DNA from 3 places in the Nonomuraea sp. NBC_00507 genome. Region 2 is predicted to be linked to each of the others. Evidence: riboswitches for the same ligand, from Rfam matches in the RefSeq annotation. Region 2 holds a riboswitch; each other region holds the start of a gene.
The links. Region 2 has a riboswitch for S-adenosylmethionine ahead of thrC (threonine synthase). Riboswitches for the same ligand answer to the same signal wherever they lie in the genome.
Positions count from the first base shown of each region.

Region 1: it holds a riboswitch for S-adenosylmethionine, as region 2 does, so the genes downstream of both, OHA25_RS10325 (aminotransferase class V-fold PLP-dependent enzyme) here and thrC (threonine synthase) in region 2, are expected to answer to the same signal.
Region 3: it holds a riboswitch for S-adenosylmethionine, as region 2 does, so the genes downstream of both, OHA25_RS02630 (GNAT family N-acetyltransferase) here and thrC (threonine synthase) in region 2, are expected to answer to the same signal.

Region 1 is NZ_CP107853.1:2,009,594-2,017,355, reverse strand. It holds gene OHA25_RS10335 (cytochrome P450) at 1-634, opposite strand, end outside; gene OHA25_RS10330 (TerC family protein) at 634-1,395, opposite strand; SAM riboswitch class IV at 1,509-1,624, shown strand; gene OHA25_RS10325 (aminotransferase class V-fold PLP-dependent enzyme) at 1,670-2,974, shown strand; gene OHA25_RS10320 (DoxX family protein) at 3,022-3,648, opposite strand; gene OHA25_RS10315 (NADH-quinone oxidoreductase subunit D) at 3,771-4,916, shown strand; gene OHA25_RS10310 (acyltransferase family protein) at 4,913-6,022, shown strand; gene OHA25_RS10305 (DUF3180 domain-containing protein) at 6,007-6,465, opposite strand; gene folK (2-amino-4-hydroxy-6-hydroxymethyldihydropteridine diphosphokinase) at 6,462-6,965, opposite strand; gene folB (dihydroneopterin aldolase) at 6,962-7,327, opposite strand; gene OHA25_RS10290 (nuclear transport factor 2 family protein) at 7,317-7,762, opposite strand, start outside; gene folP (dihydropteroate synthase) at 7,760-7,762, opposite strand, start outside.
Region 2 is NZ_CP107853.1:2,416,981-2,424,742, forward strand. It holds gene OHA25_RS12265 (alpha,alpha-trehalose-phosphate synthase (UDP-forming)) at 1-1,260, opposite strand, end outside; gene OHA25_RS12270 (RNA polymerase sigma factor) at 1,292-1,846, shown strand; SAM riboswitch class I at 1,926-2,067, shown strand; gene thrC (threonine synthase) at 2,081-3,316, shown strand; gene OHA25_RS12280 (MoaD/ThiS family protein) at 3,340-3,615, shown strand; gene OHA25_RS12285 (cold-shock protein) at 3,858-4,058, shown strand; gene groL (chaperonin GroEL) at 4,390-6,015, shown strand; gene OHA25_RS12295 (YbhB/YbcL family Raf kinase inhibitor-like protein) at 6,097-6,627, opposite strand; gene OHA25_RS12300 (HelD family protein) at 6,691-7,762, opposite strand, start outside.
Region 3 is NZ_CP107853.1:496,680-504,441, reverse strand. It holds gene OHA25_RS02645 (alpha/beta fold hydrolase) at 1-227, shown strand, start outside; gene OHA25_RS02640 (nuclear transport factor 2 family protein) at 375-734, shown strand; gene OHA25_RS02635 (maleylpyruvate isomerase N-terminal domain-containing protein) at 759-1,373, opposite strand; SAM riboswitch class I at 1,509-1,599, shown strand; gene OHA25_RS02630 (GNAT family N-acetyltransferase) at 1,608-2,219, shown strand; gene OHA25_RS02625 (flavin reductase family protein) at 2,272-2,946, shown strand; gene OHA25_RS02620 (NUDIX hydrolase) at 2,923-3,438, opposite strand; gene OHA25_RS02615 (hypothetical protein) at 3,487-3,921, shown strand; gene OHA25_RS02610 (hypothetical protein) at 3,918-4,361, shown strand; gene OHA25_RS02605 (ABC transporter permease) at 4,362-5,108, opposite strand; gene OHA25_RS02600 (ATP-binding cassette domain-containing protein) at 5,089-6,033, opposite strand; gene OHA25_RS02595 (GH25 family lysozyme) at 6,317-7,324, shown strand; gene OHA25_RS02590 (C40 family peptidase) at 7,370-7,762, shown strand, end outside.

The DNA.
Region 1 (7,762 bases), 410 kb from region 2:
GGTCGTCGCCCGGGCGGCGCCGCCGCTCGCGGGCCAGGGCCTTGAGGTAATCGGCGAACTCCGCGGCCGCGCGTACCGCGGTGTGCTGGGCTTCGAGCGTGGGGTTGAGCTCGTACATGCCGCAGATGTCGGCCGACCAGGGGCGCAGCAAGTGACGATCCCCGTCGGGGATGCCGAGCATCTCCGCGATCACGGTCACCGGGAGCGGCTCGGCGACCTCGGCGATCAGATCCCCGCCGCCCTTCTCCACGTACGTGTCCACCAGGCCCGCGGCGATCGCGCGCACGCGCGGGCGCAGAGACTCGACCATGCGCGGCGTGAACGCCTTGGAGACCAGCCGGCGCAGCCGCGTGTGCACGGGCGGCTCGACGTCGAGCATGCCCGCCCTGATCACGCGCCAGAACGGCTCCTGGAAGTCCGGCTCGGTCGGCCTGCCGAACTCTTCCGGCGTGGCCACGTGAAGGAAGGACCGCCCTAGACGGCGGTCCCTGAGCAGGGTGTTCACGTCGGCGTGGCGCGAGATCAACCACTGGTTCGTCGGCTCGAAGTAGCAGACGGGCGCCTCGCGCCGCAGCTCGTCGTAGACCCGGTACGGGTAGGCCACAAAATCCGGATTCCAGGGATCAAAGCGCACTACTTCATAGTAGAAGCCTCCGGCTCCGCCTCCTGCTGCTCGGACTGCTTGGCGTGCCTGCCGCGCATCCGGATGTTCAGCAGCTCGACGACGACCGAGAACGCCATCGCGAAGTAGATGTATCCCTTCGGAATGTGCTGGTCGAGACCCTCGGCGATGAGCACCACGCCGATCAGCACCAGGAACGCCAGCGCCAGCATCTTGATGCTCGGGTGCTGGTCCACGAACCGGCTGATCGGCCCGGAGGCGAACAGCATGACCAGCACCGCCACCACGACGGCCGCGATCATCACGCCGAGGTCGTTCACCATGCCGACCGCGGTGATGACCGAGTCGAGCGAGAACACGACGTCGAGCACCATGATCTGCAGGATCACCGACGTGAAGGTGACGGCGGCGGTCTTCTTGCCGTCCTTGGCCGCGGGGGCGTCCATGCTCTGGCCGATCTCGGTGACGCTCTTGGCCAGCAGGAACAGGCCACCGAGCAGCAGGATCAAGTCACGTCCCGATATCTCGTGGCCGAAGACGGCGAACAGCGGCTGAGTGAGCTGCACCACCCACGACAGGCCGAGCAGGAGGAGCAGCCGGCTGATCAGGGCCGCGGCCAGGCCGAGGACGCGGGCTCTGTCCCGTTGTTCGGGAGGTAGCTTCCCGGCCAGGATGGAGATGAAGATGATGTTGTCGATGCCTAGCACGATCTCCAAGGCCACCAGGGTGAAGAATCCGATCCAGATCTGCGGGTCGGTCACCCAGTCGAACATCTGCTTACCTCCATGACCTGCGGCTTTGCGGTTCCCGGTAGCAACGAGTCAAGAGCCGTCAAAGTTCGCCGGTTTGCGTTTTGCCGTGGGAACTGGGTTATAGTGCGGGCGTAGGTCATGAGTGCCAGCGACAAGCCCCGGCTAGCTGGCCGGCAACCCTCGCGTCCGCGGCGGGGTGCCCCGGGTGAAGACCTGGTCCGCCACGCGGTGTGGCGGGCAAGCGCGGGCTCCATGGCTGCTCCAGGGGTCCGATGGTCCCTGAGGGAGATGTGCCGTGTCCACGCTGACGATCTTCGACTCCGTCCCCGCCCAGGCTTCGGGCGAGACCCAGGCCGCCGCCGCGAGCCGGCCGATTCCCGCGGTGCTCGGGGCCGACCTCCAGGTGCCGGTCAAGGGCGGCCGGCTGGTGGGGTACGCCAACCTGGACTACGCGGCCAGCGCGCCCTGTCTGGAGCCGGTCAGCGCCGCCGTCGCCGCCGCGCTCCCGGCCTACTCCAGCGTCCACCGCGGCGCCGGCTACGCCTCCCAGCTCACCACCGCCAGGTACGAGCAGGCCCGCCACACGGTCAGGGCGTTCGTCGGCGCTCGTCCCGACGACGCCGTGATCTTCACCCGCAACACCACCGACGCCACGAACCTGCTGGCCGGCTGCCTGCCCGCGGGCACCACCACCGTCGTCTTCAACACCGAGCACCACGCCTCGCTCCTGCCCTGGCGGAAGTCCGTACGACTGGCGCCGCCCGCCTTCCCCGGCGAGGCCGTCCGCGCCGCCGACGAGGCGCTGGCCGGGATCGAGGGCCCGAAGCTGCTCGTGGTCACCGCCGCGTCCAATGTCACCGGCGAGCTGTGGCCCATCGCCGCCCTGGCCCACATCGCACACCGGCACGGGGCCCGCATTCTGGTGGATGCGGCGCAGCTCGTACCGCATCGGCGGCTCAACCTGACCGCGCTCGACCTGGACTATGTGGCATTCTCCGGCCACAAGCTGTACGCGCCGTTCGGGGCCGGAGTGCTCATCGGGCGCCGGGACTGGCTGGCCGACGGGGAGCCGTACCTCAAGGGCGGGGGCGCGGTGCGCTCGGTCGAGGACGAGGCGGAGTGGCACGACGACCCCGAGCCGCGCCACGAGGCGGGCACCCCTAACGTGCTGGGCGCGATCGCGCTGGCCGCCGCCTGCGACGCGCTCACCGCCACCGGCTGGACCGCCTTGGTACGGGAGGAGGAGCGGCTGCTGGCCCGGCTGCGGTCGGGGCTGGCCTCGATCGAGGGCGTGCGGGAGCTGTCCCTGTGGGGGGACGACCACCCTCGGGTGGGGATCGTGTCGTTCACCGTGGACGGGTACTCGGCTCGCGAGGTGGCCGAGGCGCTGTCCAGCCAGTACGGCATCGGAGTGCGCGACGGGAAGTTCTGCGCGCACCCGTTCGTGCGGCACCTGCTGGGCCGAAGCGGGCACGACCGTGAGGACGCCGGATGCGAGGACGGCACGACGTCCGCGGTGCGGGCCTCGATCGGCATCGGCACCACGCAGGAGCACGTGGACCGGCTGGTCGAGGCACTGCGGGACCTGGTCTCCCGCTGAGCAGCCGGGTCGGCGGCTCAGCGGCACCGGTTCAGCGGTTCACCGGTTCACCGGTTCGGCGGCTTGCGGTGTTCCGGCTGGTCGTCGGAGACCAGCGCGTCGATGTCCCGCATCTCCTCGTCGCTCACGTCCGACCTGGACGCCGTCGGCTGCCTGGGCACGTTCGGCCGCTCCGAGGTGGTGGGCTCCGAGGGCGTCAGCGGACCTCCGCCGCGCCGGTGAGCGCCCGCGCTCATGCCACCCTCCGCGGCCCGGCGCTCCGCACGACGCCGGAATATCGCCCCGAACAGCGCGTCAAGTCCGATCCGCCCGCCGCCGACCGCCAGGAACAGCAGGCCCAGCGCACCCAGCGCACCCGCCAGCTCCCAGCCGCCCTCGGTCACCATGATCCCCTTCGTCGAGTGCACGAAGGCGATCGCACCGAGCATGTTGATGAGCAGCAGCAGGCCGACCGGCCGGACCAGCAGACCGAGGATCAGGAACAGGCCACCCACGGTCTCGACGACGCTGGCGAAGCCGGCCGAGAGTTCGGGCAACGGGATTCCCATTTCCCTGAAGCCCTGCGCGGTGGCGCCGAGTCCGTGCTGCCACTTCTGCAAGCCGTGCGCCATGAAGACCACGCCCGTCGCCACCCGCGCGATCAAGACAGCGACATCGAACAGAACCTTCTTCATCGTGCTATCTCCCCCCGTTCCCCCGACTCCTCCCCAAGACCGCAGTAGGGATGCGTTTCCATACCATTCCTTGACCATCCCCCACCCTGGATCACCAACTGGGACGGTGGCAGCATGGCCATATGACGGAACGCGTGGTCGGAATCGGTGCGGGCGCCAAGGAGCTGGCCACCGAGGACATGATCCTCAATATCGGCCCGCAGCACCCGTCAACGCACGGCGTGCTCAGGCTCCGGCTGACACTGGACGGCGAGCGCATCGCCACCGCTGAGCCGATCATCGGCTACATGCACCGTGGTGCGGAGAAGTTGTTCGAGGTCCGCGACTACCGGCAGATCATCATGCTGGCCAACCGGCACGACTGGCTGTCGGGGTTCGCGAACGAGCTGGGCGTGGTGCTTGCCGCCGAGCGCCTGCTCGGCATGGAGCCGCCGGTCAGGGCCGTGTGGGCGCGTACGCTCCTGGCCGAGCTCAACCGGGTGCTCAGCCACCTGATGTTCCTCGGCTCCTACCCGCTGGAGCTGGGCGCGATGACGCCGATCTTCTACTCCTTCAACGAGCGCGAGCGGATCCAGGCGGTCATGGAGGAGATCTCCGGCGGGCGCATGCACTACATGTTCAACCGGGTCGGCGGGCTCAAGGAGGACCTGCCGCTCGGCTGGCTGGACCGGGTGTCGGAGGCGGTCGCGGAGACCCGCCGCCGCGTGCCGGATATCGAGAACCTCATCCTGCACAACGACATCTTCCTGGCCCGTACCAAGGGCGTCGGGGTGCTCACGCACGAGCAGATCATGCAGTTCGGCGTCAGCGGTCCCGTCGCCCGGGCCTCTGGGGTGGACTTCGACCTGCGCCGCGACGAGCCGTACCTGGCCTACCCCGAGCTGCCCGTCAAGGTCATCACCCGGAGCGGGGGTGACTGCCACGCCCGGTTCGAGGTGCTGTTCGAGCAGCTCAAGGTCTCGCTGGAGCTGGCCGACGCCTGCGTCGAGCGGCTGCGCTCGCTGCCGCCGGGGCCGATCAACCAGCGACTGCCGAAGGTGCTCAAGGTGCCGGAGGGGCACACGTACGCCTGGACCGAGAACCCGCTCGGCATCAACGGCTACTACCTGGTCTCCAAGGGCGACAAGACGCCGTGGCGGCTCAAGCTGCGCTCGGCCTCGTACAGCAACATTCAAGTGCTGCGGGAAATGTTGCCCGGGCACCTCGTGGCCGACATGGTGGCCATTCTGGGCTCGATGTTCTTCGTTGTGGGTGATATCGACAAGTGAACCCCCCAGAACGCGACAAATACGTCGATTGGCTTCGGGCGCTGAGCCTGATCGTCGTGGTGGGGTGGCACTGGGCGTTCACGATTCTCGTGTGGAAGCCGCACGGCCCCGAGCCGACCAGCCCGCTCGGCTTCACCTCGGGGCTGTGGATCCTCACCTGGCTGCTGCAGGTGCTGCCGCTGTTCTTCTACGTCGGCGGGCATGTGCACCTGCTGTCCTGGCACCGGGCCCGGGAGCGCGGCGTGGGCATCGGGTCGTTCGTCTGGCGGCGAATCCGGGCTCTGGCCTTACCCGCGTTGTTCCTGTCCGGGGTGTGGGTCGCGGTCGGGGCGGCGGTCACGTTCACGTTCGAGGTGGACTGGATGTGGCGTGTGGTGGTGCTGGTGCTCAGCCCGCTGTGGTTCCTCGCCGTCTACCTGATGCTGATCGCGTTGCTTCCGGTGGCGCTGTGGCTGCACCAGCGCTACGACGTGCTGGCCCTGATCTGGCTCGGCGGCGCGGCCCTGGTGGTGGACGTGCTGCGCTTCCGGTACGGCGTGGACGGGGTGGGCTGGCTCAACATGATCCTGGTGTGGGGGCTGGCGCACCAGGCCGGGTTCTTCTACGACCGGATCGTGACCCTGCCCAGGCGCTACGACGTCGCCCTGCTGTGGACCGGCCTGTTCGCCCTGTTCGGGCTGGTGTACTCGGGCATCTACCCGGGGTCGATGGTGGGGGTGCCCGGCGACAAATGGTCCAACATGGCGCCGCCGACCTTCGTGATCGTGGCCCTGCTGCTGTTCCAGATCGGGCTGGTCGAGGTGCTCCGGCCAGCGATGGAGCGGGTGCTCGAACGGCCGCGCTGGCGCCGGGCCAACGACTTCATCAATCGGTACGCCCTGGCGTTGTACTTGTTCCACACCACCGGGATGTCCATCGCGCTGGGCCTGTCGTGGTGGCTCTTCGGCACCCTCGGCAGCACGATCCCGCCGGACCTGAGATGGTGGCTGGAGCGCCCCATCGCCATCATCGGTCCCCTGATCTGCACCGCTCCGGTCATCTACCTCTTCGGCCGCCGCCGCACACCTGTCAAGCAAAGGCAGGACGAGAACTACTCCGGTGTCTGACTGTCCTGCGGATCCTTCGGGGTGCGGCAGGAGTGCTCCAGATAGAGCGCCGCGCAGACCAGCACCACGCAGGCCACGAGCGAACCCGTTGCGATGAAGAACTCCGAACGCGGCGTCTCACGGTCCAGGATCTGCACCGTGTAGAGCGCGAACCCGGCGAACAGCCCGCCGAACACCGCCCCCGCGTACGCCGACGCCTTGGCCAGCGCGGCCAGCCTGGCCACCGCCAGCGGCTCCACCGGCTTGGTGCCCGGCTTCCTGGCGATGCGCGCCTTGGTGACCCAGGCGCTGTAGCCCTCGCCGATGGCCAGCAGCAACACCGTCGGGATCGCCGTCCACGGCAGGAGCGGCAGGTCGGAGTAGAACTGCCGGACCGCCACCCAGGTGAGCAGGGCGACGACCACGAGGATGCCGACCAGCCGGCCGGGGTGTGTGGGCCTCAATCCGGCCTCTGCAGCGTGAGGTCGGAGCGCAGGCGTACGCCCTGCTTGTCGAGCCCTTCCAGCAGGTCGCACACTCGGCCGTGGCCGGGCACCGTGCCCTGCGGATCCACATCCGCCCAGGGGGCGAGCACGAACGCGCGCTCGTGGGCGCGCGGATGCGGCAACGTCAGGTCGGGGTCGTCGAAGACGAGATCGCCTACGACGATCAAATCCACGTCGAGCGTGCGCGGTCCCCAGCGCTCCGCGCGCTCGCGCCCGAAGGCGTTTTCCACGCTGAGCGCCCGCTCCAGGAGCGCGTGCGGCTCCAGAATGGTCTCAGCGATCACGACGGCGTTGAGGTAGGGATCCTGGCCAGGAGGGCCGCCGACCGGGTCGGTCTCGTAAACCGGCGACGCCCTGACGAACTCCAGGTCAGGGGCGTCGAACAGGACGTCCACAGCGCCCTGCAAGATCTGGAACCTGTTGCCCAGGTTGCTGCCCAGCGCGAGGACGGCCTTCATGCCCGGCTCCGCTCGATCGTCACGATCACATCGTCGAACGGCAGCGGGATCGGCGCCGCCGGCTTGTGCACGCTGACCTCGACCTTGTGCACCAGCTCGCTGGCCAGGCACACCTCGGCCAGGCGCTGCGCGAGCGTCTCGATCAGCTCGACCGGTTCGCCCTCCACGACCCCGACCAGGGCCTCGGCCAGCTCGCCGTAATGGACGGTCTTGGTCAGGTCATCGCCGGCCGCGGCCGGAGCGGTGTCGAGGAACAGCGTCGCGTCGACCACGAACTCCTGGCCGAGCTCCCGCTCGGCAGCGAGCACGCCGTGCCTCCCCCTGGCCCGCAGGCCCTTGAGAGCGATGCGATCAGCGCTCAAGCTCGCCTTCCTCCTCCTCGTCCTCATCTCCCTGGAGCACCGGCGAGCCGTGGTGCATCCACAGCCGCCAGCCCTGCGAGGTGCGGACGTAGACGTTGCTGGCCACCACCTTGCCTGCGGCGAAACTCGACTCGCCCTCATCGCCGGCCGTCAAGATGTTTTCCACACAGGTGAGCACGGCGACGTCGCCCAGCACCGTCGTGTTGACGTCGGTCAGCACGAACTGGATGTAGGTGGTGTTCGCCATGATCAGCGCCCACGACCGCAGCACCTCCTGCCGGCCGGACAGCAGCGTCCAGCCGGGGTGCACGCAGCTCACCTGCTCGTCGGCCGTGTCCTCCGCCCAGATGTCGGTCATCTTGTCGAGATCGCCGCTCTCGATCGCGGTGTAGAACTCCTGGTTGACCGTCTCGATCGCGGCCGTGTCCACGCTCA
Region 2 (7,762 bases):
CGCGTACGGGCCCAGCTCAGCCGCCGCCCCCGCCTCGCGCGAGAGCACCAGCGCGCAGTTGTCCGAGAGGACCGGGCCCTCCTTGGCGACCAGGTTCATCCCGTCGCGGATGGGGTTGACCAGCAACACGTCGGCCATGCGGTAGGCGGCCAGCGACCGCGGGTAGTCGTCGTTGACGTTGAGGATCAGCGGGTCCCAGTCCTCGGTGGCGAACTCGTTCTCGATCTCCTGAGCGCTGCGCTGCACCGAGGCGGTGTATTCGCGGTATTCGGGCAGGTCGTGCCGGCTCGGGTAGGCGAAGGCCAGGTGCACCACACGCCCGTGCCATTCGGGATGCGCGGCCAGGAACTCGCCATAGGCGACCAGGCCGCGCACGATGTTCTTCGACAACTCGGTGCGGTCGATGCGGACGATCAGCTTGCGGTCGCCGACCTGATCCCTGATCGCGGTCATGTAGGACTCGACATCGGGCTCGCAGGCCCGGTCCCACAACGCCGCGCCGTCCACGCCGAGACTGTGCACGCCGACCCTGGTCGTCCTGCCCTCGTGCGTGACGCTGTGGGCCACCCGGTCGACCTCGGCGCCGAGCAGCGCTTCACAGCAGTCCATGAACGCCCCCGCCCACCTTCCTGTCAGGAACCCGGCGTGATCGGCGCCCAGGATGCCCTCCAGGACCTCGCCGACCACCTCGTCGGGCAGCAGGGAGAAGTATTCGGGCGGCGCCCACGGGGTGTGGCTGAAGTGGGCGATGCGCAGGTCGGGCCGCTCGGCCCGGAGCATCGCCGGGGTCAGCGTCAGGTGGTAGTCCTGCACCATCACCCGTGCGCCGTGCCCGGCCTCCTCGGCCAGGGCCAGCGCGAACGCGCCGTTGTAGTCACGGTAGGACTCCCACTCGCGCCCGAACCGCGTGCCGAAGTTGGGTGCGTTGGGGATGTCGTAGAGCAGGTGGTTGACGAACCACAACGTGGAGTTGGCCACGGCGTTGTAGGCGCGGTGGAAGGTGGCCGGCGGGATGTCCAGCATCCGTAGCGGCCCGGTGTCGTAGCCGGCCTGGTCGATCCTGCCGCCGGGAGACAGCCGCACGGCGCTGCGGTCATCGTCGGACAGCGCCGCGCAAACCCACAGGACGCCGTCTTCCTTGGCCACTCCGGACAGCCCGGAGACGAGCCCGCCCCCGCCACGTTTCATGGTCAACTCGCCGTCGTCGGAGACGGTGAAGGAGACAGGCCCTCTGTTGGAGGCGACCAGGACGCTGTTCATCATGGCTCCCTTCGATCATAGGATCCCAGCTATGGCGCTTGATGAGCTAACCGAGGAACTCGCCCGATCCGCCGCAGCCGGAGATCATCGCGCGCTTGGTGAGCTATTGGCCAGGATCGAGCCCGATGTGATGCGCCACTGCGCCCGGATCCTGCCCTACCACCAGGACGCGGAGGAAGCCTCCCAGGACACCCTGCTGGCCGTGGCCCGCAACATCGGCCGCTTCGAGGGGCGGGCCAGGTTCAGCACCTGGCTGCACATCGTGACCGCCAACTGCGCGCGGACCACGTACCGATCGCTCAAGCGCCGGGCGGCGGAGCAGACGTCGGAGGAACTGCCCGTGCAGAAGCCCGACGTGCGGCGGGTGAGCGTGATCGCCGGCTCCCGGCTGGACCTGCTCGACGCGATGGAGGCGCTGGAAGCCGACAAGCCCGACCTGGCGCAGGCGCTGGTGTTGCGCGACATCGTCCAGCTCGACTACAACGAGGTGGCCGAGCAGCTCGGCATCCCGCTGGGCACCGCCAAATCCCGCATTCACCAGGCCAGGAAATACGTGCAGGGTGTGCTCGGTGAGGACTATCGCTGAGACTGCCCGTCTCGAATGCTGAGACGGATGGTAATTCCGCCTACTTAAGCGGGTAGAGTCCCTTTCAACAACTGCATATTGCTCATCCAGAGGGGCGGAGGGACCGGCCCTGCGAAGCCCCGGCAACCCTCCCGGCTTGTGACTCGCGACAGGGCGAGGCCGACCGGGACAAGGTGCCAATTCCGGTTCGCGGTCAAGGTGGCCGCGGGCGAAGATGAGGGAAGGCCTCGCTTCATGTCGCTCGACTTTGGTCCTGCTGTCGCTCTGTCCTGCCGCGAGTGCGGCACGCGCTACCCTCTCGGCCCCAGCTTCGCGTGTCTGGAGTGTTTCGGGCCGCTCGAAGCGGCCTACGAATTCGGCGCCGTGACCCGCGCGGACATCGAGTCCGGTCCCGCCAACATCTGGCGCTACCGCTCCCTGCTGCCCGTGCCGGCCGACGTCGCCACCAAGCCCAACATGAACCCCGGCTGGACCAAGCTGGTCAAGGCGGGCAACCTCGGGCAGGCGCTCGGCCTGAAGTCCCTGTACGTGAAGGACGACTCCGGCAACCCCACCCACTCCTTCAAGGACCGGGTGGTGGCCATCGCCGTCGAGGCGGCACGTAACTTCGGTTTCCACACGCTTTCCTGCTCCTCCACGGGCAACCTCGCGGGCGCGGTCACGGCCGCCGCGGCGCGGGCCGGGCTCGACGCCTGCGTGTTCATCCCCGCCAACCTCGAAGCCGCCAAGATCGCCATGGCCCGGGTGTTCGGCGGGAAGCTGATCGGGATCGAGGGGACCTACGACGAGGTCAACAGGTTCTGCTCGGAGCTGATCGGTGACCCTCTGGGCGACAAGTGGGGGTTCGTCAACGTCAACCTGCGGCCCTACTACGCCGAGGGCTCCAAGACGCTCGCGTACGAGATCGCCGAGCAGCTCGGGTGGCGGCTGCCCGAGCAGATCATCATCCCCATCGCCTCCGGGTCGCAGCTCACGAAGATCGACAAGGGCTTCAAGGAGCTGGTGGCGCTGGGGCTGGTCGAGGACACCCCCTACAAGATCTTCGGGGCGCAGGCGGCCGGGTGCTCGCCGGTCTCCACCGCCTACAAGGCCGGGCACGACGTCGTCCAGCCGGTCAAGCCGGACACCATCGCCAAGTCGCTGGCCATCGGCAACCCCGCCGACGGGCCATACGTGCTCGACATCGCTCGCCGCACCGGAGGGGCCGTCGAGGACGTCACGGACCCCGAGATCGTGGCCGCCATCAAGCTTCTGGCCTCGACGGAGGGTATTTTCGCCGAGACTGCGGGCGGGGTTACCGTGGGCGTGCTGAAGAAGCTCGCCGAGAGCGGGCGGCTCGATCCCGAGGCCGAGACCGTGGTGCTCAACACCGGTGACGGGCTCAAGACGCTCGACGCCATCACCGGCGACGACGCCCAGCCCACCGCCGTGATCCGGCCCTCTCTCGACGCGTTCCGCGCGGCTGTCTGACAACCAGGAAAGGCAAGATAACCATGAGCGTTTCTGTGCGGATCCCCACGATCCTGCGCACGTACACCGGGGGGAACGCGGAAGTGAGTGGCGAGGGCGCGACGCTTCGTGACGTGCTCGCCAAGCTCGACTCCGACTACCCGGGGATCGGCGCGAGAATTCTTGATGAATCGGGCAAGATTCGGCGTTTCGTCAACGTTTACGTGGGAGAAGAGGACGTCCGTTTCGCCGAGGGGCTCGACACTCCCGCCCCTGAGGGCACTCAGATCTCCATCATCCCGGCGGTCGCCGGCGGTTGAGTGCGAGAGGTCACATCATTGGAAGGCGCCCCTAGTGGGCGCCTTCTCCTTTTCCCGACTAATTCAACGTTGAACAAGGTACTCTGCGAAGAAATGCGTCGTTTGCGGATTGACTCTGTTGCCAAACCCCGTGCCACAGGTATGGTCGAGGCGATCGTCTGGCTGATTTTCAGTTAAGTCATGCGATTACGGTCTCGCGGTGGAATGGGCGAGATCTGTAAGCCCAGTAAGAGGAGTCGGAAGTGGCGCAGGGCACCGTCAAGTGGTTCAACGCGGACAAGGGCTACGGCTTCATCGCGGTAGACGGTGGTAAGGATGTATTCGTCCATTACTCAGCGATCCTGATGGACGGGTACCGAGCACTCGAACAGGGGCAGCGCGTCGAGTTCGAGATCACGCAGGGCCAGAAGGGACCGCAGGCGGAGTCTGTCCGGGCGGTCTGATTTACGTCACTGGTATGCACCCGGTGGCGGCATCGCACGGCAACGCAGTCCGGGCGAGGCGGCCTCCATTCTTTCGTCGACCTACGGCGAGCCGCACGGTGAGCGGCTCGCCGTACAGACGGACTGACCAGGGCGGGAACCGCAGGAGGGTAGACGTTCGCTTGCACTCGGCAGGGTAGAGTGCTAAACAGTTCGTTGGCACTCTGTGCAGCAGAGTGCCAGCAACTCGGATCGAGACGATGGGGTCTGCCGAAGGAGATGCAGGCCCATGCCGTCGCGGGCGTCGGCTCGGTCCAGGACAAGCCACCCTGTATCTGGGAGGTCTAGCCTTATGGCAGCCAAGATGATCGCGTTTGACGAGGACGCCCGGCGCGGTCTCGAGCGCGGTATGAACCAGCTCGCCGACGCCGTCAAGGTGACCCTGGGCCCCAAGGGCCGCAACGTCGTGCTGGAGAAGAAGTGGGGCGCTCCCACGATCACCAACGATGGTGTATCCATCGCCAAGGAGATCGAGCTCGAGGACCCGTGGGAGAAGATCGGCGCCGAGCTGGTCAAGGAAGTCGCCAAGAAGACTGACGACGTAGCCGGCGACGGCACCACCACGGCCACCGTGCTCGCCCAGGCGCTGGTGCGCGAGGGCCTGCGCAACGTGGCCGCCGGCGCCAACCCGATGGCCTTGAAGAAGGGCATCGAGGCCGCCGTCGAGCGCGTCAGCGAGGAGCTCTCCAAGCTGGCCAAGGATGTGGAGACCAAGGAGCAGATCGCTTCCACCGCCTCCATCTCCGCCGCCGACAACGAGATCGGCGCGCTCATCGCCGAGGCGATGGACAAGGTCGGCAAGGAAGGCGTCATCACCGTCGAGGAGAGCAACACCTTCGGCCTGGAGCTCGAGCTCACCGAGGGCATGCGCTTCGACAAGGGCATGACGTCGATGTACTTCGTGACCGACTCCGACCGCATGGAGGCCGTGCTCGAAGACCCGTACATCCTGATCGTCAACAGCAAGGTCTCCGCCAACAAGGACCTGCTGCCGCTGCTCGACAAGGTCGTGCAGTCCGGCAAGCCGCTGCTGATCATCGCTGAGGACGTCGAGGGCGAGGCCCTGGCCACCCTGGTCGTCAACAAGATCCGCGGTCTGTTCCGCTCCGTGGCCGTCAAGGCCCCGGGCTTCGGCGACCGCCGCAAGGCCATGCTCGCCGACATCGCCATCCTGACCGGTGGCCAGGTCATCGCCGAGGAGGTCGGTCTCAAGCTGGAGAACGCCACCCTCGACCTGCTCGGCCGGGCTCGCAAGATCGTCGTGACCAAGGACGAGACCACGATCGTCGACGGCGCCGGTGACGCCGAGCAGATCTCCGGCCGGGTCAATGAGATCCGCGCCGAGATCGAGCGCACCGACTCCGACTACGACCGCGAGAAGCTCCAGGAGCGCCTCGCCAAGCTGGCCGGCGGCGTGGCCGTCATCAAGGCCGGTGCGGCCACCGAGGTCGAGCTCAAGGAGCGCAAGCACCGCATCGAGGACGCCGTGCGCAACGCCAAGGCGGCCGTCGAGGAGGGCATCGTCCCCGGCGGTGGCGTGGCGCTGCTGCAGGCCGGCGCCAAGGCGTTCGACAAGCTCGAGCTCAACGGTGACGAGGCCACGGGCGCCGCGATCGTGAAGAAGGCGCTCGAGGAGCCCCTGAAGCAGATCGCGGTCAACGCCGGCCTCGAGGGTGGCGTCGTGGTCGAGCGCGTTCGCAACCTCACCCCGGGTGAGGGCCTGAACGCCGCTACGGGCGAGTACGTCAACATGTTCGAGGCGGGCATCCTCGACCCGGCCAAGGTGACGCGCTCCGCGCTGCAGAACGCCGCCTCCATCGCGGCGCTCTTCCTCACCACCGAGGCCGTCATCGCGGAGAAGCCCGAGAAGACCCCCGCTGCTCCGGCCATGCCGGGCGGCGGCGACATGGACTTCTAGGTCCTTTCTTCGCGCGGCAACGAAGAGCGGCCCGGGTTTTTCGGGCCGCTCTTTTCGTTTTCTGGCAACGCCGGTGCTCCGTCAGATCCCGTAGTGGGAAATGATGTGGCCGCGGGCCAGGGTGTTGGCGGTGATGTTGAAGCCGACCACCGCGGGGCTCGCGTCGCTGTCCACGCCCAGTTTGTCCACGCCAAGCGCGTGGACGGTGAAGACGTAGCGGTGCGGGGCGCCGGGCGGCGGGGCCGACCCGCCATACTCCTTGGCACCGTAGTCGTTGCGGGCGTGCACGGCGCCCGCGGGCAGTCCCTTGAAGTCCGGGGTGGTGCCCGCGCCCGTGGGCAGCTCGGTCGCCGAGGCCGGCAGGTCGAACAGCACCCAGTGCCAGAACCCGCTGCCTGTGGGGGCGTCCGGGTCGTAGCAGGTGACGGCGAAGCCGCGGGTCTCGGCGGGCGCGCCTGACCAGCGGAGCTGGGGCGAGAGGTTCTGGCCCTGCATGCCCCAGTCATTGAAGACGTGCAGGTCGCTCAGCCGCTCGCCGTCCTGAATGTCGTCGCTCTCGACCACGAGCGCGGGAACCGACGGCAGGTATTCGTGTGGCAGCGGTGCTGGCACGGCATCCTCCTTGGTAGAGAGCTTCCTGCCCGCCATCCTAGAAGTGGCCGTGCCCGCCGCCTGTCAGGCCGTCAGCTGCGCCGGCAGCGCCTTGTCGTGCAGGACCGTGAGCGAGGTGACCGCGCGGGTCAGGACCACGTAGAGCCGGGCCAGCCCGCGCGGCTCCGCAGCGACGATGTCCGCGGGCTCGACGACGATCACATGGTCGTACTCCAGACCCTTGGCCAGGGTCGCGGGGACCACCAGCAGACGGTGCTCCTCGGTGGAGTCGGGGTCGAGCACGGCGTGCGGGAGCTCGGCCAAGGCGCTGGAGACCTCGCCGACCAGCGTGTCGGGGGCGATGACGCCGATCGAACCCTCCTTGGCGAGGGCCTCCGCGGCGACCGCGGCGACCGAGCCGCCCCGCCGTACGGAGAGCGAGCCCAGGCCGGGGCGCAGGGACTGCGGGGCGGCCAGGTCGGGGGCGATCGAGGGGAGCAGGCGGGCCGCGTACTCGAGGACCTCCCTCGGCACGCGGAAGCCGAGCGTCAGCTCCGTCACCTCGCCCTCGCGCTGGCCCAGGTGCTCGAGCACGGACTTCCAGGAGCTCGTCGACCAGGGCGTCGTGCCCTGAGCCAGGTCGCCGAGCACGGTGGCCGAACCGTTGCGGCAGCGGCGGCCTAGCGCCCGCAGCTGCATTTCGGAGAGGTCCTGGGCCTCGTCGACCACCAGGTGGCCGATCGAGGGCGTGCGTTCCATCAGATCGCGCAGCTCGTCCAGGAGCGCGGCGTCCGCGGCCGACCATTTGGCGGACTTCCAGCTCCGGTACGGTTTCCGCCAGATAAGCATTTCTTGCTCGTCAGGCGACAAATCGGATTTAGAGGCTGCCTTTGCCAGAAATTCCGGATCCGAGAGCAGGCGATAAAGGACCTGCTCCGGCGTCAATTTCGGCCAGACCGCTTCCACGAGTTGTTTGACCGGCTTCGATCTGGCCACGGCGTCCTGCACCCGGTCGTCGGGCGATTCGCCGCGCTGCTCCATGCGGACCAGGACCAGATGGGCCAGCCGCTGCGCCAATGCCGCCCGGCCGGGGAGATAGCGGGTGGTGCCGCGCAGGGACGCCACGATCTCGCGTACCTCGTAGTCGGCCACCCGG
Region 3 (7,762 bases), 1.9 Mb from region 2:
AGGCGGTGCTCCTCACCTACGAGGGCTGGGGCCACCGCATCTACGGCAAGGACGAGTGCAGCACGGTGCCGATCGACAACTACCTGATCTCGCTGACCGTGCCCCCGCACGGCTTCCGCTGCCCCGTGGGCGGCAGGGTCGAGAACACGCTCAAGCGGCAGGCCGAGTTGTGGCCGACGGACGGGCTCCCCTGGGGCGGCTCGCTCGCGTCCTCGCTCCGCTCATAGCCGGGTGATGATCCGTGCTGAGCCGGTCGCCAGGACCGGCTCAGCACCAAACCTCGCCGAACGAGAGCTGTCGTCGGCCGTACCTGTCGGGAGGTGTCAGGTACGCCTGGCAGCCTGGACCGCACCTTCACCAAGGAGTGGGACGGCATGAGCGACATCGAAAAGACGCTGGCGGAAATCGAGCAGCGCATGCTGGACGCCGACGCGGCCTACGACGAGGGCTTTTTCGCGGAATACTGCGCCGATGACTTCGTCGCCATGGGAAATTACGGCATCGTGTCCAAGCAGCAGGTTCTCGACATGTATGCCAAAGGAAGCGGAAACCCGGACCGGCGTAACCAGGCACACGACGTCGTGGTCAAACCGCTCGGCGACGCCGGAGCCGTGGTCGCCTACAAACTGACGAGCACGACCGGCGACGAGACGTCCTCGTGGTACGCCTCGACGGTCTACCGCCGGACCCCGGACGGCTGGCGTGTCGTCCTCCTCCACCAGACGCCCATGTAGGTGCTGGAAACCGGCGACGGGTGCCTAGTGAGTCACTCGGCGGCTGGGGTTGGTGCCCTTCCATTCGGTCAGTGGGGCGCAGTGCCATCTCCACCCCACCTGCCGCTCTTGACCGGGGAGGTCGGCGCGGCCGTTGGCCCACAACAACGTCTCCCACGGGTCCGTGTCCGCCGGCGCCCACGGAAACAAGCGACGCACGGTGGCCGCCGCGAGCTTCTCGGCAGGGAGGAAGCTCTGGCCGACCCCAGCGCCGACGTCGGCGGTGTGCACGAGCATCTCGTCGCAGGCCATCGCGGCGAAGCCGGACGCGTCGGCGAGACCCCAGGGATGCCACCCGCGAGCCCCGGGCGCAGTCGCGTCGACGACCCGCGCCAGGATCGTGGCGAATGTGGTCATCGTGGTGATGAGGTCGTCCGGCTTCGACTCAGGACGGACATGGATCTCCGTCGTGCTGAGCTCCTGCTCTCCAGCGGCAAGATCAGTGGCATACCACAGCAGGCAGTCGCTCACGTGAGCCGCGGCCTGTGCGGCGGTCCAGTCCATCCCGGGAATGGGGGTTTCCGCCCAGCTCCTGTCGGCTGCTGAACGCAGGAATCTCTCGCATTCGGCTGCTGTCTGCAGAACCGTGCTTCCGTCCATGCGGGGGATCATCGCACACGGCACTGACAGAATTCCCGCGGGCGACGGCTGCTGAACGGCGCGGAGCTGCCCGGCTCCGCCAGAGGGCGTCGCGTTGACGGCCCTCCCGGGAGTCGGGCATCATCTCCGCACCGATAGTCATCCAGAGGATCTGAGGGACCTGGCCCGGTGACGGTCCGGCAACCTGCCCGAAGCGGCAAGGTGCCAACGCCAGGAACGATGAGGAGGGTTTCGATGAGCCTGTCGCTCGATGTCCCCGTGCTGCGCGGATCGCTGGTCAGGTTGGAGCCGCTGGCGAGGCGGCATGCGGCGGATCTGGCGTGGGCGGCGGAGGAGGATCGCTCCGCCTACACGTTCACCCTGGTGCCTCGAGGCGCGGACATCGAGGAGTACCTGCGGGACCAGTGGGAGCGCGCGGGGCTGACGCCGTTCGCGCAGGTGCGGGTGGCGGACGGCAGGGCCGTCGGATGTACGGGGTTCTGGGATCCTCGGAGCTGGCCGGGGCGGGACGAGCTGCGGGCCATCGAAGTGGGCTGGACATGGCTGGCGGCCTCGGCGCAGGGCACGGGGATCAACGCCGAGGCCAAGCTGCTGCTGTTCACCTACGCGTTCGAGGCGCTCGGGGTGGTGCGGGTCGATCTCAAGACCGATGCCAGGAACGCGCGCTCGCGGCGGGCGATCGAGCGCCTCGGCGCCAGCTTCGAAGGTGTGCTGCGGAATTGGTCACCCTCGTGGGCGCCGGGTGAGGAAGGAAAGGTGCGGGACTCGGCCGTCTTCTCCGTGATCGCCGATGAGTGGCCGGAGGTCAAAGCGGCCCTGAACGCCCGGGTCAGGAGCCGCCGCTGAGCGGTCCGATACCCGCCAGCGGCCCCCCTGACGCGCCACGACACTGATCCGCATGAGCATTTTCGTCGACGCGGACCCGCATGCCAGGATCGAGCCCAACATCCTCTACTTCGGCACGCCCGTGGTGTTGCTCTCCTCCATGAACGAGGACGGCACCCCCAACCTGGCCCCCATGTCGTCGGCCTTCTGGCTCGGCTGGCGGGGGATGCTGGGGCTGGGTTCACGGGCCAAGACGGCTCACAACTTGATCAGGACGCGGGAATGCGTCCTGAACCTGCCCTCCGACGCGCTCGCCACCGCCGTTGACCGGCTGGCGCTCACCACCGGCGCCCATCCCGTTCCGGACCGCAAATGGGAGGGGGGATATCGGTACGTGCCGGACAAGTTCCAGCGGGCCGGGCTGACCGCCACACCTTCCGAGACGGTGGCGCCGCCGCGGGTGGCCGAGTGCCCGGTCAGCATGGAGGCCGTGGTCGAGGCGGTGCATCCGGTGGGGGACGACGGCGGGACGCTGGCGTTCGAGGTGCGGGTCCAGCGGGTGTGGGTGCACGAAGAGATCAGGATGGCCGGGACGGTTGACCGGATCGATCCCGACGCCTGGCGGCCGCTGATCATGAGCTTCCAGAAGTTCTACGGGTTGGGCGCGCAGGTCCATCCGTCCACATTGGCCAGCATTCCCGAGCATCTCTACCGCGGCAAAGACCTAGAGCGAGCCCGCGCGCTCTAGCAGCGTCAGCCACGTACGGGGCCCGCAGAGGCGCTCGATGTCCGCGCGTGGCAGCCACTCGGCGCGGGTGCTCTCAGAGCCGGCCGGCGGGCGGGTCGGGGCACCCGGGCCCGGCAGGACGGCGCGGAACATGGCCATATACGTGAGCGACGCGTAACGGTAATCGGCGGGCGGGGCGTCGAAGAGCTCGATACGCTGCCAGGCGAAGATCGACAGGGCGGCGGCCGGGAGGCGCAGGCCGGTTTCCTCGTGCAGCTCGCGGACCACCGCGTCGATCGCGCTCTCGCCGGGCTCGAGGTGGCCGCCCGGGATGTCCCAGCCGCGCCCCTCCCGATCGACGCAGGTCATCAGGGTCCTGCCGAGCCCGTCTGCGACGAACGCGAACGCCGACGTGGTGCTCGCCGCGGGCGGAACGGTCCGGGAGAGCATGACGTCGAGGCGGTGCGCCACGGGGATCCAGGGCACGGTATTTGTCGCGATCACATGGGCCACGAGGTCACTTTCATTCCCGCCAAAACGTGATGTCAAGGCATTATCAGGGTGAAACCATTCGTCGCGGCCCTTCTGCTGGCCGGGGCGGTGCTGGCCGCCGTGCACCACGCCGAGGTCATCGCGCACCGCGTCGGGGAACCCTTCGGCTCGCTGGTGCTGGCGGTGGCCATGACGGTGATCGAGGTGGCGCTCATCGTCAGCCTCATGATGACCGGCGGCGCGCAGACCGGGTCGCTGGCCCGCGACACCGTGTTCGCGGCCGTGATGATCACCTGCAATGGCATCGTGGTAGTGTTCCTGCTCGCCCTCACGATGAAGCGGCGGATCGCGGTGTTCAACGCCGAGGGCACGGGGAAGGCGCTCGCCACCGTGGCGACGCTCAGCACGCTGAGCCTGGTGCTGCCCACGTTCACGACGAGCGCGACGGCGCGCCCCTCGACCCGGAGGAGCGCGCGCCCAGGCCGTCCGGGCGCACCGCGCTGACCAGCCTCGGGCTGCTGCTGGTCGCGCTCGTGTCGGTCGTCGGCCTGGCCAAGGTCGAGTCGCCGGTCATCGAGCTGGCGGTGTCGTCGGCCGGACTGCCCCAGGCCTTCGTGGGCGTGGTGATCGCGCTGCTGGTGCTACTGCCCGAGACGATCGCCGCACTCAACGCGGCCCGGCGCGACCAGGTCCAGATCAGCCTGAACCTGGCGCTCGGGTCGGCGATGGCCAGCATCGGGCTGACCATCCCGGCCATCGCGGTGGCGTCGATCTGGCTCGAAGGGCCGCTGCTGCTCGGCCTGGGCGGCACCCAAATGGTGCTGCTGGCCCTGACCTACGTGGTCTCGACGCTCACCGTGGTGCCCGGCCGGGCGACGCTCATGCAGAGCGGGGTGCACCTGGTGTTGTTCGCGGCGTTCGTGTTCCTGGCGATCAGCCCTTGATCAGACCACGCCCTGGCGCATGGCGCGGTTGCCCAGGTAGAGACCGGCCGCGGCGATCAGGCAGGCGGACGCGGTGCCGTACAGGATGGAGGGGGCGGCGAGGTCTCCCGCGAACAGGGCTCGCTGGGCGTCCACGATGTACGTCACCGGGTTGACCTGCCCGATCGCGCGCAGCCACGCCGGGGCGCTCTCCAGTGGCAGCAGCACCCCTGACAGGAGCAGCAGGGGGAACATGATCGACTGGCTGACGATCCAGAACAGCGTGCCTCCCGGGGCCGACTTGATGGCCAGGACGAACGAGAACGCGCCCAGCCCGACCCCGAAGACCACCAGCTGGGCCAGGCCGGCCAGCACCCCCGCCGTGTGCAGCTCGAAGCCCAGCGGCAGCGCCAGCAGGATGATCAGCACGGCCTGGACCAGGAGGACGATCATGGCCTTCATGGCCTTGCCCACCAGCATCGCCGTCCGGTTCAGCGGCGTGACCAGCATGCGCTCCATCGAGCCGCCGATCAGCTCGACCAGCAACGTGTAACCGGCGGACATGGGCCCCGTCAGGCACATCATGACGAGGATCCCCGGCACGAACCACTGCCACGACGAGCCGACCGCCCCGTCCAGCAGCGACCCGAACAGGAACAGGAACAGCAGCGGCTGCCCCATCTCGAACAGCAGCCCGGCTGGGTTGCGCAGCGCGGGCTTGAACTCGCGCGAGAAGACGGTGGTGGTGTCACGCAGGAATGTCGTCATCGGTGAGGCTTCTCCCGGTGAGAGTGAGGAACACGTCGTCGAGGGTGGGACGGGTGGTCTCGGCCGTGGTGACCTTGATGCCGGCTCCGTCCAGGGTGCGCAGGCACTCGGGCAGGGCGGCGGCCGCGTTGGCGACCCGCAGGCGTACGGTCGTGCCCGCCGCCGTGCCGCCGCCCATCTCCGCGGCCCGCCGCGCCTCTTCCTCCGTGCTGGTGGTGAGCGTGATGTGGTCGCCGGCGAGGTCGTTCTTGAGCTGCTCCGAGGTGCCGTCCGCGATGATCCGGCCGTTGTCGATGATCACCACCCGCTCGGCCATGCTGTCGGCCTCCTCCAGGTAGTGGGTGGTCAGGAACAACGTCGTCCCGTACGTCTCCCGCAGTCGCAGGATGTGCTGCCAGATCTCGGCGCGGCTCTTCGGATCGAGACCGGTCGAGGGCTCGTCGAGGAAGAGCAGGTCGGGGCGGTGGACGAGGCCGAGCGCGATGTCGAGACGGCGGCGCTGGCCGCCCGAGAGCGTGCCCGGCCTGCGCTTGGCCAGCGGCGTCAGGTCGAGCAGGTCGAGCAGCTCGTCGGCGCGGGCCGCCGCCTCCCTGACGGGCAGGCCGTAGCAGCGGCCCTGGGTGACCAGCTCGTCGCGGGCGAGGAAGTCCTCACCCGCGCTGTTGCGCTGGCCGACGTAGCCGATGCGGGAGCGTACGCCGGCCGGGTCCCTGGCCACGTCGTGCCCGGCCACCGTGGCGCTGCCCGAGGTGGGCGGCAGGAGGGTGGTGAGCATGCGCAGCGTGGTCGACTTGCCCGCGCCGTTCGGGCCGAGGAACGCGACGAGCTGGCCGGCTTCGACGTCGAGGTCGATGCCGCGGACGGCCTCGACGGTCTCCTTCTTCTTGAGCTTGAACACTCGGGTCAGGCCCCGGGCATGGATCATGGTCGGCCTCCTGCGGGCATGGCGAAGAAACCCCAGGTCGGGGCTCGATTGAGGGTCGAACCCAAGTTTGTGCAGCCAAAACCGCCTTTGGCAAACGCGAACATGACGTTCATAAACGGCCCTCACCTGCGGAAACGCCGTCAGAGTGACATCCCGGCGACCGCGAGTTTTGTGGTTCTGAAGTGCGGTTTCTTCGAATGCGGCGAAAAATTTCGACGTCGGTTCCCCGGCGTGGAGGAAGCGGACTTGCGGAATTGTGTCGAGCTCCGCAATGATCTCCGGCGTGAAACGTGTCTGGTTATGCGCGGTAATCGCGGTGCTTGGGTTGGGTGGCGGGGTTGCCGAGGCGGCCGATGGCGTATCCGGGGTCGACGTCAGCAATTGGACCGGCGACATCGACTGGGCAGGCGTCGCCTCCGGGGGTGGCAAGTTCGCGTTCGTCCATGCCACCGAGGGGACCAACTACCGTAACCCGCGATTCGACGCCCAGTTCAGCGGTGCCGCGGCGGCCGGGCTGTTCCGCGGGGCATATCACTTCGCGCAACCGCACGAATCCGATGGGGTAACGCAGGCCGATTATTTCCTCCAGAACGGCGGCAGCTGGATCGCCGACGGCCAGACGTTGCAAGGGGTGCTCGATATCGAGGACAACCCTTACAAGGACAGGAACGGCAAGAACAACTGTTACGACCTGTCCACGGAAGACATGGTCGGCTGGCTCACGGACTTCACGAAGCGGTACCGCGCGCGAACCGGCCGGCACGCCATCATCTACACCACGACGAGCTGGTGGCAGACCTGCACGGGCAACTCCACGAAGTTCAAGTCGAACCCGCTCTGGCTCGCGCGGTGGGGCAGCGATCCCGGGGAGCTGCCGAAGAGCTGGAAGAAGCACACCTTCTGGCAGTCGGCGGACAAGGGGCCGCTGGTCGGTGGCGGTAACGCGTTCAACGGCTCGGAATCCCAGCTCAAGGCCATGGCCAACCCGCCGGCCGAGGTGTCGGTGACGGGGGCGGCGAAGAGCAGGAGGACGTACACGGTCACCGTCGCCAACACCGGCCCGCACCCCGTCACGAACGTCAAGCTGTCCGGGCGGGCGTTCGGCGGGCAGCGGGTGGTCAAGGCGCCGGGGTGCACCTACAGCGGCACGGCGGTGCGCTGCGCGATCGCGGACCTGCCGCGCGGCAAGAAGGTGACGTTCACGTTCACCACCAAGCCGCGCACGTCCAAGGGCACGGTCGGCATCAACGTCGCCGTTGGTTCGGTGAAGCTCACTCTTAAAGCCGGATAATGCAGGATAAATCCCGGAGCCCGACAGCAGCTGGAGGGGGACGGGATGAAGCGGCGGTTAGCCGTGGCGGCGGTGTTGATCCTGCTGACCGCCACGGCTTCCATGCCGTTCGCCACGCGCGTGCTGCCGAGGATCGTGCAGATCGCGTACGAGATCGAGCGGCGCGACATCGTGTACTCGTGGGGCGGCGGCCACGCGGAGCGGCCGGGGCCGTCGAAGGGGACCTGCACGGGCTACAAGGGCCGGATCAAGCCCTGCCCGGCCGCGAAGACCCGCGGACTCGACTGCTCGGGGTTCGCCCGGTGGGTGTACGCGCTGGCGCACGGGGAGGACGTGCTGGGGCCGGGGAACACCAATGATCACGTCCGGAGGATGCGGCGGGTCGACGCGGCGCCCGTACCCGGCGATCTTGTCTTCTTCGGAAAAATCACTAAAAAG